2 regions of the Stenotrophomonas sp. YJH_SMC_17 genome follow, and region 2 is predicted to be linked to the other one. Evidence: riboswitches for the same ligand, from Rfam matches in the RefSeq annotation. Region 2 holds a riboswitch; the other holds the start of a gene.

Region 1 (7,710 bases), on a different contig from region 2:
CATCGACCGGGATGCAGGCGCACATCACGTTCTTGTCGCCGTACACGTTGTCCACGCGGGCCACCGGCGGCCAGTACTTGCTCTGCTTCAGGCTGGCCAGCGGGAAGGCGGCCAGTTCGCGCGGGTAGGCATGGGTCCACTCGCTGGCGGTCACCGCGGTTGCAGTGTGCGGCGCGTTCTTCAGCGGGTTGTCCTCGCGGTCCAGGCGGCCGTCTTCGATCGCGGTGATCTCTTCGCGGATCTGGATCATCGCGTTGATGAAGCGATCCAGCTCGTGCAGCGATTCGCTTTCGGTCGGCTCGACCATCAGCGTGCCAGCCACCGGGAAGCTCAGGGTCGGGGCATGGAAGCCGAAGTCGATCAGGCGCTTGGCCACGTCTTCGGCGCCGATGCCGCTGGTCTTCTCCAGCGGGCGCACATCCAGGATGCACTCGTGCGCGACCAGGCCGTTGCGGCCGGTGTACAGGGTCTTGAAGTGCGGGGCCAGGCGCTTGGCGATGTAGTTGGCGTTGAGCTGCGCGACCTGGGTGGCCTTGCGCAGGCCATCGCGGCCCATCATCGCGATGTACATCCAGCTGATCGGCAGGATCGAGGCGCTGCCGAAGCTGGCCGCGCTGACCATGCCGACCGGGCCGTTGTCACCCAGCTTGCCCGGCAGGAACGGGGCCAGGTGTTCCTTGACCGCGCACGGGCCAACGCCCGGGCCACCGCCGCCGTGCGGGATGCAGAAGGTCTTGTGCAGGTTCAGGTGCGAAACGTCCGAACCCCACTTGCCCGGCTTGGCCACGCCGACCAGGGCGTTCATGTTGGCGCCGTCGGTGTACACCTGGCCACCGTGCTGGTGGATGATCTCGCAGATCTCGACCACCTCTTCCTCGAACACGCCGTGCGTGGACGGGTAGGTGATCATGATCGCGGCCAGGCGGTCGCTGTACTTCTCGGCGTTGACGCGGATGTCTTCGACGTCGACGTTGCCGTTGGCATCGGTCTTGGTCACCACCACCTTCATGCCGCACATCTGTGCCGAAGCCGGGTTGGTGCCGTGGGCCGAATCCGGGATCAGGCAGATGTCGCGGTGGCCTTCGCCGCGCGAGCGGTGGTAGGCGCGGATCGCCAGCAGGCCGGCGTACTCGCCCTGCGCGCCGGAGTTCGGCTGCAGGCTGACCGCGTCGTAGCCGGTGCATTCCACCAGCATCGCTTCCAGCGTATCGATCAGTTCCTTGTAGCCCAGCGCCTGGTCGGCCGGCACCAGCGGGTGGATCTGCGAGAACTCCGGCCAGGTCACCGGAATCATTTCGGCGGTGGCGTTGAGCTTCATGGTGCACGAGCCCAGCGGGATCATCGTGCGGTCCATCGCCAGGTCCTTGTCGGCCAGCGAACGCAGGTAGCGCAGCAGTTCGTGCTCGCTGTGGTGGGTGTTGAACACCGGATGGGTCAGGAACGCGGACTGGCGCAGCAGGCCGGCCGGCAGCGCGTCGGCGGTGCTGGCGTCCAGCGCGTCGACGTCGGCCTGGGCACCGAACACCGCAGCCAGCGCAACCACGTCGGCGCGGGTGGCGGTCTCGTCCAGGCTGATGCCGACCGAGTCGCTGTCGATCGCGCGCAGGTTGTAACCGGCAGCGCGTGCCTTGACGTGGATCTCATCGGCGTGCACGCCGGTGACATGCAGGGTGTCGAAGAAGTCGCCACCGACCTGCACGCCGGCATTGCGCAGCGCTGCGGCCAGGATCGAGGCCAGGCGATGGGTGCGGCGGGCGATGCGGGTCAGGCCTTCCGGGCCGTGGTAAACGGCGTACATCGAGGCCATCACCGCCAGCAGCACCTGCGCGGTACAGATGTTGGACGTCGCCTTCTCGCGGCGGATGTGCTGCTCGCGGGTCTGCAGGGTCAGGCGGTAGGCCGGGTTGCCCTGGGCATCGACCGAAACACCGATCAGGCGGCCCGGCATCGAACGCTTGTAGGCATCGCGGCAGGCCATGAACGCCGCATGCGGGCCACCGAAGCCGAACGGCACGCCGAAGCGCTGGCTGTTGCCGACCACGATGTCCGCGCCCCATTCGCCCGGGGCGGCCAGCAGGGTCAGGGCCAGCAGGTCGGTAGCCACGGCCACCAGGCCGCCACGTGCGTGCACGGCATCGACCAGCGCCTTGTAGTCGCCCACCTGGCCGAAGGTATCCGGATACTGCAGCAGCAGGCCGAAGGCTTCCGCATCCAGCGCTTCGGCCGGGGTGCCGACACGCAGCACGATGCCCATCGGCTCGGCGCGGGTGCGCAGCAGTTCCAGCGTCTGCGGATGCACGGCGTCGTGCACGAAGAAGGTGTCCGACTTGGACTTGGCCGAGCGCTTGGCCAGGGTCATCGCTTCAGCAGCGGCGGTGGCTTCGTCCAGCAGCGAGGCGTTGGCGATTTCCATGCCGGTTAGGTCGGCACACAGGGTCTGGAAGTTGATCAGCGCTTCCATGCGGCCCTGCGAGATTTCCGCCTGGTACGGGGTGTAGGCGGTGTACCAGGCCGGGTTTTCCAGGATGTTGCGCAGGATCACGTTCGGCGTGTGGGTGCCGTAGTAGCCCTGGCCGATGAAGCTGCGCAGCACGGTGTTCTTGTCGGCGATGGCACGGATCTTCGCCAGTGCCTGCACTTCGGTCATCGACTCCGGCAGCGCCAGCGGCGCCGGCGACTTGATCTTGGCCGGCACGATGGCATCGGTCATCGCATCCAGCGACGCGTGGCCGACGACATCGAGCATCTGCGCGATCTCGGCGTCGTTGGGGCCGATGTGGCGCTCGACGAACGCGTTGTGGTGCTCGAGCTCACGCAGGGAAGGGGTGTTCTGGGACATGGCGAAGGATCCGTCAGGAAAGGGCACACGCACGGGCACAAGCCGCCGGTCGGCGGTCTGCGGGGCGCCCCTCTGTCCTTTTGCCTGAGAGTTTAAAAGCGCGGAAAACCGCAGCTTCGTGCCCCTTCGGCGCCGGATCGAACCGGTCTCTCCAGAGTTGTGTTACGGGTGGTATCGGGCCTGAGCGATTACGGGCGTTGCGCCTTCGGCAGCGGTGTTCCGCTTCTCCCACCGTGTTGCCCGCCGATTATAGCCCCTTGCGGGCCCGGCCAGCGGCTGCTGGTCGGTGCCGCCGCGCCTGAATGGCCGATGGCCCGGCCGTGCGTTTTGTGCAGTGCTGCATGGCGTCAGGCGCAATCCCCACCTATGATGGGCGGATACCCGAATTCATCTGGCGTCGTCCCCGTTGCTGCGGGACCGGCGCCCGCCGTGCGTGCCCCGCACGGACCTGCCGGACGCTGCCTCCATGACCGCCGCTGTTGCCCCCTCCACCCGTCGCATGGCCCTGCTGCTTGCCGGCCTGGCCATGTTCGGCCCGTTCTCGATCGACACCATCTTCCCGGCGTTCCCGCAGCTGGCCCAGCGCCTGGCGGTGGACGAGGTGGCGGTGCAGCAGACCATCAGCGTGTACCTGCTGTTCTACGGCCTGATGAGCCTGGCGCACGGCCCGCTGTCCGATGCCTGGGGCCGCAAGCGGGTGATCCTCGGCGGTCTGGTGGTGTTCGTCGGTGCCTCGGTCGGCTGCGCGCTGTCCACCGACCTGCCCACGCTGCTGGCGTTCCGCGCGCTGCAGGGCCTGTCGGCGGGTGTCGGCATGATCGTCGGCCGCGCGGTGATCCGCGATCTCTACCATGGCCATGACGCGCAGCGGCTGATGAGCCAGGTGTCGATGCTGTTCGGCATCGCCCCGGCCATCGCACCGATCATCGGCGGCTGGATCCTGCTCAGTGGTGCAGGCTGGCCGCTGATCTTCTGGTTCCTGGTGGTGTTCGCACTGGTCCTGCTTGCGGCCACCGCGCGCTTCCTGCCGGAAACCCATCCGGTCGAGGCGCGGGTGCCGCTGTCGCCGCGCGTGCTGCTGCGTGACTACGTGCGCATCGGCTTCAACCCGCGCTTCCTGCGCCTGGCGCTGGCCGGCAGCATCGGTTTCGGCGGCATCTTCCTGTACATCTCCTCGGCGCCGGTGTTCGTGATGCAGCACCTGCATCTGGGCGAGGGCGGTTTCGCCTGGTTGTTCATTCCCACCATCGGCGGCATGACCACCGGCTCGTTCCTGTCCGGGCGCATGGCCGGGCACACCACGCCCACACGCCAGGTCGCCATCGGTTTCAGCCTGTGCGCGCTGTCGGCGCTGCTGAATGTCGGCTACGTGGCGCTGTCGCCGCAGTTCGTGCTGCCGTGGGCGGTGCTGCCGATCTTCCTGGGCGGCATGGGCATGTCGCTGATCTTCCCGATCCTGGCCCTGGCGGTGCTGGACATGTACCCGCACCAGCGTGGCCTGGCGTCGTCGCTGCAGGCCTTCGTGCAGCTGATGATCAGCACGGTGGTGGCGGGCGTGGTGTCGCCGCTGCTCAGTGCCAGCCCGCTGCACCTGGCGCTGGGGCAGGCCGCGTTCTTCGCTGCTGGCTTCGTGTTCTGGTACTGGGAACACCAGCGTGAACGCGCAGCGCAGGCAGCCTGCACGGGCCATTGAGCAGCGCGCAGGGGTAGGGCGGGCCGCGATGCCCGCAACGCTTGCGACGAGGAACGACCGGACTAGGCTGACGACTCCAGCCAGCCGGTGCGTGGATGCACGACAGCCAGCCGATCCGATGTCGTTGCATGAGGTTCCCATGGCTGCGCAGCAGACCTACCGCCTGTTCGAGGTGGCGCTGAAGGAGCGCCGCGTTCTTTCCCCTTCCCTGGACCGCATGGTGTTCACCGGTGCCGACGTGGCGCGGATGAAGACCGAAGGCCCGGACCAGCGCATCAAGGTGTTCTTCCCCTTGCCCGGCCAGGACGTCCCGCAGGTGCCCAGTGGCGAGGACTGGTACCCGCGCTACCGGGCGTTGCCGGACGACCAGCGTCCGCCGATGCGCACCTACACCATCCGCCAGCTGCGCGCGGAACAGTGCGAGGTTGACGTGGATTTCGTCCTGCATGGCGAGACCGGGCCGGCCTCGCGCTGGGCCATCCACGCCCGCCCGGGCGACCGCGTGGTGCTGCTGGCCCCCGATGCCGACTGTACCGACAGCAGCGAAGGCTGGGAGTGGAAGCCGCCGGCGGATATCGGCCAGGTGCTGCTGGTGGCGGATGAAACCGCGCTACCAGCGGTGGCCGGCATTCTCGAGGAACTGGCCACGCTGGCCGATCCGCCACGCACGCTGGCGCTGCTGGAAGTGGCGCACGCCGGCGATGCGGTGCCGCTGAAGGCCCCGGAAACGGCCGAGCTGGTCTGGCTGCCACGCGGGCAGGCGACCTACGGGCAGCCTCTGTTGCAGGCGGTGCAGGCGCGGCTGACAGCGGCCTCGAGCGTGGGCGCAGGCGACGAACTGGAAGAGATCGACATTGACGCGCAGATCCTCTGGGAACAGGCTGATGCCAGCGTGGCCGGGCCGCTGTATGCCTGGGTCGCAGGCGAGGCAGGAGCGGTGATGGCGATCCGTCGCCATCTGGTCCGCGACTGCGGGCTGGACCGCCGCGCGATCACCTTCATGGGCTACTGGCGGCACGGCAAAGTGCTGGACTGAGGGGTGTGAAGCGGCGTGGCGGGCGGGGTGCGCTATCCTTGCGCCCCCTTTCGCAGCGGTACCGCACCATGTCCACCAGCTCCAAGACCCGCCGCGACCAGCGCCGTCGCCAGGAAAAGCAGGCCGCCAACAAGGCTGCCGCGCAGGCGTCGCCGGTGGAACCGCATGCCGAACTGCGCGATGCACAGCGCACCCTGCTGGCCGGTGTCGTGCGCCGCGACGGCGAATGGGTGCTGGGCATGGATGGCCGCATTGCCGGCCACAGCGAGAGCGCTGCGCAGGTGCTGGCGCTGATCATGCAGGCCGGTGAGCTGCACGAACGCAATGGCACGCCGGTACGCCTGATGTACTCCGACGCACTGCGCGATGCCGCACAGGCCGAAGCCAAGGAGAAGGGCCAGACCTTCGAGGAATTCAAGGCCGAGCTGGCCGCGGCGATGGCGGCGAAGAAGAACAGCTGATCGCGCCGAATCTGTAGAGCCGAGCCGTGCTCGGCTTGCCGTGCGCAGCACGGTGGAAACGCAGCCGAGCATGGCTCGGCTCTACAACACGGAGAAGGGGCGGATCCGTGCGGACCCGCCCCTTCTTTCATTTCGCCGCCGGCGCCGCGTTGGCCTGCCAGCCGCACATCTGGCCTGCGTTCTGCTGCTTCAGCCACTCGTTGACCGGTGTGAAGTACTCGATCATCGGGCCGGCATCGAGCTTGTCGGTACCCGTCAGCTCCTTCAGCGTGGCCTGCCACGGCTGGCTGGCGCCCTTGCTCAGCATGGCCCAGTACTTCTGGCCGGCTTCCTTGTTGCCGTAGAAGGTGCACTCATGCAGCGGTCCCTTGTAGCCGGACGCGTCGCACAGGCCCTTGTAGAACTGGAACTGCAGGATGCGCGCCAGGAAGTAGCGGGTGTACGGGGTGTTGCCCGGCACGTGGTACTTCGCGCCCGGATCGAAGAATTCCTCGCCACGGGTGCTGGCCGGGGCCACGCCCTGGTACTTGGCCTTAAGGTCCCACCACGCCTTGTTGTAGTTGTCGGCGGTGATCGAACCGTCGAACACGCCCCAGCGCCAACGGTCGATCATCAGACCGAACGGCAGGAACGACACGCCCGACAGCGCCATGCGCATCTGGTTGTTGATGACCGCCTCGCGGCTCTCGGTCGGCGCGTCGACCAAGCCGATCGAGCTGAGGTACTTGGGCGTCATCGCCAGCACGATGGTGTCGCCGATCGCTTCATGGAAGCCATCGTTGGCACCGCCCTGGAAGAGCGGCGGCAGCGGGTTGTAGGCCAGGTCGTAATAGATGTGGCCCAGCTCGTGATAGATGGTGGTGAAGTTCTCTTCGTTCGGCTTGATGCACATCTTGGTGCGCACGTCGCCTTCCATGTTCATGTCCCAGGCGCTGGCGTGGCAGACCACGTCGCGGTCGTCGGGCTTGATGAACTGGGTTTTCTCCCAGTACGACTGCGGCAGCGACGGCATGCCGAGCGACACGTAGAAGTCCTGCGCGCGCTCCGTCATCTGCTTGGCGGTACGGAGTTCGGCCTCACGCTGCGCCTTGTACTGCGCGGCCACGTTGGCATCCTTGCCGGCCTTGGCCAGCGCGGCGCTCAGGTTGGTCTGGTACTGCTTCTCCAGTGCCGCGGTGATGTCCAGGCTGCCGGCGCCCGGGTAGGGTTCCAGCTGGTCCCACAGGTTCGACCAGTCCTGCTGCCACATGTTGCCGAGCAGGTGCGCCGCGATCAGGCCATTGCCCACTTCGGCCTTGTCCTTGCCGTAGGTCTTGTCCAGCTTGCCGCGCGCGTAGCAGTGCAACTGTTCGTACATCGGCTTGACCTGTTCCCACAGGCGGTCGGTTTCCGGGCCGATCTGCTCCGGCGGCATGTCATAGCCGCTGCGCCACATCTGGCCGGCATCGGTGAAGCCCATGCCCTTGGCGCCTTCGTTCACCAGCCCGACGAACTTCTGGTAGTCGCCACGCATGCTCTTGGTGGTGCTGTGCCAGCCCTGCCATGCATCGAGCTGCTTGTCGTAGTCGCGGCTGCGCGCCAGCACCTGCTCCAGCTCGCCGAGCTGGCGGCAGGAGTTCGGATCATTGGCATCGGTGCAGTACTTGCCGGCACCGTAGCTGCCTTCCATGCGGGTGGCGAT
Region 2 (7,710 bases):
TGCCGCCACAGGTGGCGTCGGGCAATCCAGAAGGTCTCCCGCTCCACTTCAGGCACCTTCTTCTTCATCACGGCCTTGTCGAAGAACCGGGCGATGAAACGCCACGGGTCCACCGTCTGGTATCCCGTTCGTGGTTCACTGGTGCACGCAGCCACACCACTCGGCACACGGTCTGCCGGCTGCGGCCGGCCTTCGGCCAGCGTCAGCCCGAGCAGGTACAGAAGGCCAGGCAGCAGCGCGATGCCGGCGATTAGCACGACGACGGAGATCCATGCTTTGCCGGCGGCACGCATCGCTCACTGTGCCTTCGGCTTCGGGTACCACAACGCGTTGACGATGACCCAGCGTTGGTCAAAGCGCCCCATGTGGAAGTAATCGACGAACCATGGGGTTTCCAACCACACCGAGGCCGCGTTGCCGGTCAAGTCCAGCACCGTGCAGCGACGGTCCCATTGATCCTTCGGCGTCTTCAGCGCGCCCTGCTTTGTCAGCGAAACCAGTTCCTCCTTCGACATGCGGCGCAGGCCAAGCCGCTCGTCGGGCGTATCGCCGAGCACCGCGCGCTTGGCCAGGTCCGGATGCAGGGAACGGGCGACGCGCTGCGGGTCGGCTTCCAGCTGGCCATCGACGTAGTCGTGGCAGGTGGCTTCGATGGCCGCGAGGGTGGCTGGGTCGGCGGCAGGACTTGTGGCTGCGGAAAGGGCGAACAACAGGGCGATCGTGGACATCCGGGTCTCCAGGGCTGAGGGCTGGGCGATCATGGCATGTGCAAGCCGCATCCCCGCATGGCGTGGATCTACGGCATCAGGCCCATTTCGTCGGTGCCCAGCTGCATGTACATGAACGCAGCGGCTTCTACAGACATGGGCTGCCCCTGCGGGAAGCTGTCCAACCAGGTGGTGATGCGCGCATGGCGCCCCGCCAGCGCATCCGCCAATGCCTGCTTTTCCGCGTCAGTGGCGCGCTCCTGCATTTCGTTGCGAAGCACGTCATCGCCGATCCCCCACCTTTCTGCGAACGGGATCAGATCGATCAGATCGGGAGGGACCCGGTCACGACGCAGGTGGATCGGTTCGGGTGTCCTCGGGCCATACGCTGCCAGCTCAGCGGCGGTGCCGATCTGCCCCTGCTGCAGTGGCGGTGGGGGTGGTTCCTGGGTGCAGGCCAGAAGGGCCACGCAGGCAGCCAACAGCAGTATCCCGCGGTTCTTCATCGGACGGATCCATGTGTCGATGGGTGTGGCGATCATGGCATGGACAAGGCCTACCCACGCACGGCGTGGATCTACCGTAGAGCCCAGTCCATGCCCGGGCCCCGCATCGTGCAGACGGAACAGAAGCCGAGCGTGGGCTCGGCTCTACAGAAGCGCGGGATCCGGCGCCTGCAGCCAGGCCAGCTTGCGTTCGCGCGGCTGCTGCTTGAGCTGCCATTCGGCGCGCGAGGCGGCGGCGCGGTCCGGGTACTCGCGCACGGCAAGGATGCGCAGCGGCGGCCGGGCGCGGGTATAGCGGGCGCCCTTGCCGGCCTGGTGGGCGGCGAAACGCGCGTCCACGTCGGTGCTGATACCGGCGTAGAAGCTGCCGTCGCGGCATTCGAGCAGGTACAGGAACCACGGGCGGAGGGACGGGGCCATGGCCGGATTATGCCGTGCTGCACTGCAGCGGATATACTGGCGCCCGAATGCAGGAGAGAGGCGCCGTGCTGGCGCCCGCCGAAGGCGCAGGCTCCCATGATCGCTCAGGCCGGTGGGCTGGAATCCCACCAACCATGCATTCGACTCGCCGAGCTGGAGAGAGGTCACCGGGCACGCCCGGGACGATCCGCCGAAGGGGCACGCGGCCTACGCCGCTGAACTCTCAGGCAAAAGGACAGCGGGAGCGGCACCGGTCATCGTCATCCCGTCATTGCGCAGGCAGTGGCGGTATAGGCGCATGGCCGGCCCCACCGCGCCCGGAGCCTGCCCCATGCTGCTGTCCATCATCTACCTGATCGCCATTTCCGCCGAAGCCATGACCGGCGCCCTGGCCGCCGGCCGCCGCCGCATGGACCTGTTCGGTGTGGTCATGATCGCCTGCGTCACCGCGCTCGGAGGCGGTTCGCTGCGCGACATCCTGCTCGGCCACTATCCGCTGGGCTGGGTGAAGCATCCCGAGTACCTGGGCTTCACCGTGTGCGCGGCGCTGATCGCCACATGGGTGGCTCGCTGGATGCACCACTTCCGCCGTACCTTCCTTGTGCTCGATGGCCTGGGCCTCATCGCCTTCACCCTGATCGGCTGCTCGATTGCGCGCGAAGCGGGCCATGCGATGCCGATCGTGCTGATCGCCGGCATGCTGACCGGCGCGTTCGGCGGCGTGCTGCGCGACATCCTCTGCAACGAGGTGCCGCTGATCTTCCAGAAGGAGCTGTACGCGATCATCGCGTTGCTGACCGGCGCGGCGTACCTGTTGCTGCTGCACTGGGGCGTGGCCGACGCCACCGCGATCCTGTGCTGCCTGGGCGGCGGCTTCGCGTTGCGCCTGCTGGCGATCCACTACCGTTGGGAAATGCCGAAGTTCGTGTATCACGACGAAGTGCATTGAACGATAGCGTGTTCGCCGGGCATGGCCCGGCGCTACCCTTCGCGCCCTGCACCACCCCGGCGATGTACCTGGCGCTGTCGCTCATGCGCAGCGCCAGGCGCATCGCCGGTGCAGATGGGCCGGTCTCCAACTCCGACCGGCCCTGATCGCGGCCGCACCCCCGCAGGCGCTGGCCGCCATCCACACTCGTGCCGCCGTGAGGCGGCTTTCATCAGGCCGCTTCGGACACCTTCACTTCGCGACGGGCGCGCACGGCCGCAGCCAGTCGCTCCAGCACCGTCACGGTGGTGTCCCAGTCGATGCAGCCATCGGTGATGCTCTGCCCGTAGACCAGCGGCTGGCCTTCCACCAGTTCCTGGCGGCCACCCACCAGATGGCTCTCGATCATCACACCCACGATGCGCTGTTCCCCGTCTTCCAACTGAACGGCGATGTCCTCGATCACCTTCGGCTGGTTCTCGGGGTTCTTCAGGCTGTTGGCGTGGCTGGCGTCGATCATCAGGCGCGTCGGCAACCTGGCCTTGGCCAGTGCCTGGCAGGCCTCGGCCACACTGCCCGCGTCGTAGTTCGGCTGCTTGCCGCCACGCAGGATCACATGGCAATCCGGGTTGCCGGTGGTCGAAACGATGGCGGTGCCACCCTGCTTGGTCACCGACAGGAAATGATGCGGATTCGAAGCGGCACCCACCGCGTCGGCGGCGATCTTCACGTTGCCGTCGGTGCCATTCTTGAAGCCGACCGGGCACGACAGCCCCGACGCCAGTTCGCGATGCACCTGGCTTTCAGTAGTGCGCGCACCAATGGCACCCCATGCCACCAGATCGGCGATGTACTGCGGCGAGATCACGTCAAGGAACTCGACACCGGCGGGCAGGCCGAGCTTGTTGATGTCGCGCAGCAGGCCGCGGGCGATGCGCAGGCCCTTGTCGATCCTGAAGCTGCCATCCAGGTCCGGATCGTTGATCAGGCCCTTCCAGCCCACCGTGGTGCGCGGCTTCTCGAAGTACACGCGCATGACGATTTCCAGTTCGCCGGCCAGCGCATCGCGCAGCGGCTTCAGGCGCTGTGCGTACTCGATGGCGGCGTTCGGGTCGTGGATCGAGCACGGGCCCACCACCACGGCCAGGCGGTCATCACGGCCATGCAGGATCTGGTGCAGAGCCGCGCGCGAGGCGCTGACGGTGTCGGAGGCTTCATCGTCACAGGGCAGCATCGCCAGCAGCTGGGCCGGCGGTGTCAGGGGTTCGATGGTGCGGATACGCAGGTCGTCGGTGTGCGGGGGCATTGGGGGAGATCTCCGGAACGTTGGGGGTCCCCAGCGTGGCGACATGAAAAAAGCCGCCAGGTTCGCTGGCGGCTTTCGGGAATGCGTCTGAAGCTTTCTTCAGGGTGAGCGCAGTCCTTCCTCCGCCAGTGGCTTCGGAAAGTAATACCAGTAAAAGCTGGTGGGGGCTGCGTTCATGGGATGTATTGATAGCACAGCTTTTGCGCAGTGCAAAATGTTTCATCCGCAACTGGGCACGCGGTGCAGCGTGGGGCCCGCCCGGCGCATCCCTGCGGCAGCTGGCACGCGAAGTCGCTCATTTGCCATGCACTTCCACGTCCAGCAGCAGGCCTTCATGGATGTCAGCCCAACGCTCCAGCACGCGGCCCAGTTCCTGCCGCGCTTCCTCCAGCTGTTCCGGGTTGAGCAGGGACCGGGCGGTGTAGAGGTCGGACACCAGCCGCCGCAGGACGGGCTCAGGGATGGCCACCGACGGCCCTTCCGCCTCCGGCAGCTGCAGTGCCGGGGTGTCGCCAAGCGGGCCGTACAGCGTTATCTGGAGCGTGCTCTGCATGATCGACTTCCGCGCGGATGACAGGGGGAATGCACTGTTTACCGCGTCCGGGTGACAGGCGCATGTGCCCCCCCATGCCGAGGACCGGCATCCACCGGCATCTGCCATCCTGCTACAAGGCGGCCAGGTCGGCCAGGTGCTGGGCCATGCTGTCCATCGCGCCTGCCGCATGGGTGGTGGTGAAGTACTCATGCCAGCCGGTAGCGGCAATGCCAGCCATCAGCGCATCGACCTCCTCGCGGCCCGCGCAGCGCCAGACCGCATAGAACTGCGCATCGCTGCTGTGCGGCACGCCCGCGGCAATGCGGCCCATCGCCAGCGGAGTGATGCGGACTGGATCGAACTGCTGCATGCCGGCTCCGATGCGGGCGAAGAAAGCGCTCCGCTGCTCGGGCGGGAGTGTGGTCCAGGCAGGCGTGGCGGTATAGAGCTCGATGAAGGTGTGCGACATGGTGGTTCTTCCTTGAGGTTTACGAAGTTGGGCGGAGGCGGCCGGCAACCTGCACTACCGCAGCGAGCGCAGTGCACGTTGGCGGATGTAGGCGTTGGCGCCGCTGTGGCGCTCGTGCTGCCAACGCGTGCACAGCTCACGCAGCCACTGCGGCTGCGTCTTGCCGGCATCATTGAGCCAGTTGCCGACCGAATCCTGCACATAGCGTTCCGGGTCATCAGCCAGTGCTTCCAGCAGCGCGGATGCATGCTCCGGGTGCTGCTTGAAGAGTGCGATATGCGTGGCCCATACACCGCGTGGACGCAGCGCTTCGCAGGCGAAGCGTCGCAGGTGCGGCGATACTTCCTGTGTCCACGATTGCAGGTACTCAAGCGCCTGCATCGGCGCGGCAACGATGTTCATGCGTAGCGCCAGCCACGCCCATTCGCGCACACCGAAGTGTGGATCATCGGCCAGCGCGCGCATCTGCTGCAGCTTCTCTGCCAACGTCGCGCGGACATCGCTGCCGATCAGATAGCAGGCCCAGCCGCGCACGGTGTCGGACACATGGTCCTGCCATTGCACGGGATCACCGTGCCCCGCCTCACGCAGCAGTTGCGCAGCCAAGGCCATGCGCAGTGTGATGCCCTTGCCTGAGGCATCCTGCATGCGTTGCAGCGCTTCCGGTGCAAGCGCAGGCGCCACCATCTGCAGCAGCGCGGCGAAATCCACTGCCAGGCATTCGGCCAGATGGGTCGTGGGGGCATGGCCGGTGTTGAGTGCATGCAGCCGTTGTGCCGCGATCGCCGGGCTCATGCTGCACGTTCTCGTCCAGCATCGGTGTGCTGCCAGACCTTGTGCAGCAACTGCGACAGCTGTTGCTGTTCATCCGTATCCAACCCATTGAACAGGCCAGCGATCCATTGCGTGTGCTGCTCGAACAACGTCCCAGCCATGCGCGTTCCCTGCGCAGTCAACACGATCTGGAGGCGACGGCCATCTTCGGCATCGCTGCGCCGCTGCAGCAGTCCTTCGCGTTGCAGGCCATCGAGCAGGCCGCTGATGGTGGCGCGGGTCACGCCGGCGCGCTCGGCCAGTTCGTGCGGGGGCAACGTGCCGCCGGCGCCATGCAGCAGGAACAGCACGATGAAGCGGGCTTCACTGAGCCCGTGCGGTGCGAGACGGGTGGCGCAGTCGCGGTCGATGGCGGTGGACAGGGAAAGCAGCTGGAAGCACAGTCGCAGCTGCGCGATGTTGGCTTGCCCGCGTCGCTGCGCCTCATCCATCAGGGCATGGTGCTTGGGTTCGATCATCCTATGAACAACGTATGATTAGGCGCCTAATCATAAATCGGGACATCTGATCCAGGCAAGCCGGGAATGCGTTTCAGCAAGCGCTTCCCAGCAGCAGGCGCGCGATCAGTCCACCACCCTCCCGGTGCAGCAGCTGCAGTTCGCCCGCATGCCGCCGCGCCACGTTGGCGGCGACCGCCAAGCCCAGCCCGGCCCCACCCGTGGCGCGGCTGCGTGAGCTCTCGCTGCGCTGGAAGGGCTGCAGCAGGCGGGTGCGGTCGGCCTCATCGATGCCTGGACCGCGATCCATCACGTCAAGGTGCGCCACGTTGCCGCACACGGCTGCCCGCAGTTGTACCGCCCCCGCGTAGCGATCGGCGTTGTCGATGAGATTGTCGATCGCCCGTCGCAGCAGTAGCGCATCCCCCTGCCACCGCAACGTATCCGGCCCGTCGAAGGAGATGTCGATGCCCCGCAGCAGTGCGCTCTGCACGCACTCCTCCAGCAACACGGCCAGATCCAGCGGATGCATCTGCAAGGGCTGCAGCTCACCACGCGCGTAGTCGAGAACCTGCTCGATCATCGCGTCCATGCGCTCGATGTCGGCCACCATCCGCGCCGCCTGTTGCGGTGGCGCGAACTCCGCACGCAGGCGCAGGCCGGTCAACGGTGTGCGCAGGTCATGCGCGACGGCGGCCAGCATGCGGGTCATCTCCTGCGCCTGTTCGTGCAGCCGCTCGCGCCCGGCACTGATCGCGCGGGCCAGAACCTGCACCTCGCACGGACCATCGTCCGGAAGCGGTGTACTGGCCTGCAGGTCCACGTTGGCGCTGGCCTCGGCCAGCCGCCGCAGGGGCCGGCCGAGGCGGATTGACGCCCATGCCGCCAGTGGTGCCAGCAGCACGGTTCCTGCCACCAGCGCCAGCACGACCTGCCGGCGCCATGCCGCCAGATCGCTGTGGTCGCTGCCCACCACCTGCCACCGACCATCTGCCTGGCGCACGGCCAGTTCGAACGGCGTCCACTGCATTGCGGTCAGCACCGCGACCTGTGCCTGCAACGCGTCCGCGCGCGCTTTGGCGTCAAGCACGGCCCCGCCTTCGATGACCTGCACCTCCGGCGCCTTGCTCCGCCTGCCCCAGACCAGCTTCACATGCTCCAGCGGCTGGCGCAGCTGCGCGGCAACCAGGTGGGTGAGCCAGTCATTGCTGGTGCCCTCCGGCGCAGACGCGCGGGTTTCGAGATGCAGGCCCAGCGCCGCGGCCGACCGTTCACCGCGCAATACCTGAATGGCTTGGTCCAGGCGCATCGGCGGCGGTGGCGGCCGCGGCATCCAGCCGACCACCGCCACACTGACCAAGGTGGCCAGCACCAGGCTTGCCAGCGCCAGCATCGCGATCCAGCGCGCGGTGGACCAGCGCGCCCTCACAGCACCTGCACCTCAGCGTCGAAGCGATAGCCTTCGCCGCGCAGCGTCTGTACCAGTGCCTCGGCACCCGGTGCGGCGTGGCCCAGCTTGCGTCGAAGGCGACTGATCGCCAGATCAACGGCGCGGTCGACGCTCTCGC

What was found. Region 2 has a riboswitch for glycine ahead of AC5P8Z_RS10975 (trimeric intracellular cation channel family protein). Riboswitches for the same ligand answer to the same signal wherever they lie in the genome.
Region 1: linked by a shared signal. The riboswitch ahead of gcvP (aminomethyl-transferring glycine dehydrogenase) and the one ahead of AC5P8Z_RS10975 (trimeric intracellular cation channel family protein) in region 2 are both predicted to bind glycine.

What each region holds. Positions count from the first base shown of each region.
Region 1 covers NZ_JCAFUU010000002.1:298,225-305,934, forward strand. The annotation lists gene gcvP (aminomethyl-transferring glycine dehydrogenase) at 1-2,839, opposite strand, end outside; glycine riboswitch at 2,902-3,004, opposite strand; gene AC5P8Z_RS06435 (multidrug effflux MFS transporter) at 3,306-4,532, shown strand; gene AC5P8Z_RS06440 (siderophore-interacting protein) at 4,672-5,568, shown strand; gene AC5P8Z_RS06445 (hypothetical protein) at 5,637-6,029, shown strand; gene AC5P8Z_RS06450 (M2 family metallopeptidase) at 6,157-7,710, opposite strand, start outside.
Region 2 covers NZ_JCAFUU010000003.1:266,390-274,099, reverse strand. The annotation lists partial or broken gene AC5P8Z_RS10995 (hypothetical protein) at 1-293, opposite strand, end outside; gene AC5P8Z_RS10990 (nuclear transport factor 2 family protein) at 297-728, opposite strand; gene AC5P8Z_RS10985 (hypothetical protein) at 797-1,213, opposite strand; gene AC5P8Z_RS10980 (GIY-YIG nuclease family protein) at 1,358-1,633, opposite strand; glycine riboswitch at 1,674-1,763, shown strand; glycine riboswitch at 1,777-1,880, shown strand; gene AC5P8Z_RS10975 (trimeric intracellular cation channel family protein) at 1,965-2,582, shown strand; gene AC5P8Z_RS10970 (3-deoxy-7-phosphoheptulonate synthase) at 2,794-3,867, opposite strand; gene AC5P8Z_RS10965 (hypothetical protein) at 4,163-4,420, opposite strand; gene AC5P8Z_RS10960 (DUF6616 family protein) at 4,533-4,871, opposite strand; gene AC5P8Z_RS10955 (DNA alkylation repair protein) at 4,926-5,666, opposite strand; gene AC5P8Z_RS10950 (MarR family winged helix-turn-helix transcriptional regulator) at 5,663-6,163, opposite strand; gene AC5P8Z_RS10945 (sensor histidine kinase) at 6,237-7,535, opposite strand; gene AC5P8Z_RS10940 (response regulator transcription factor) at 7,568-7,710, opposite strand, start outside.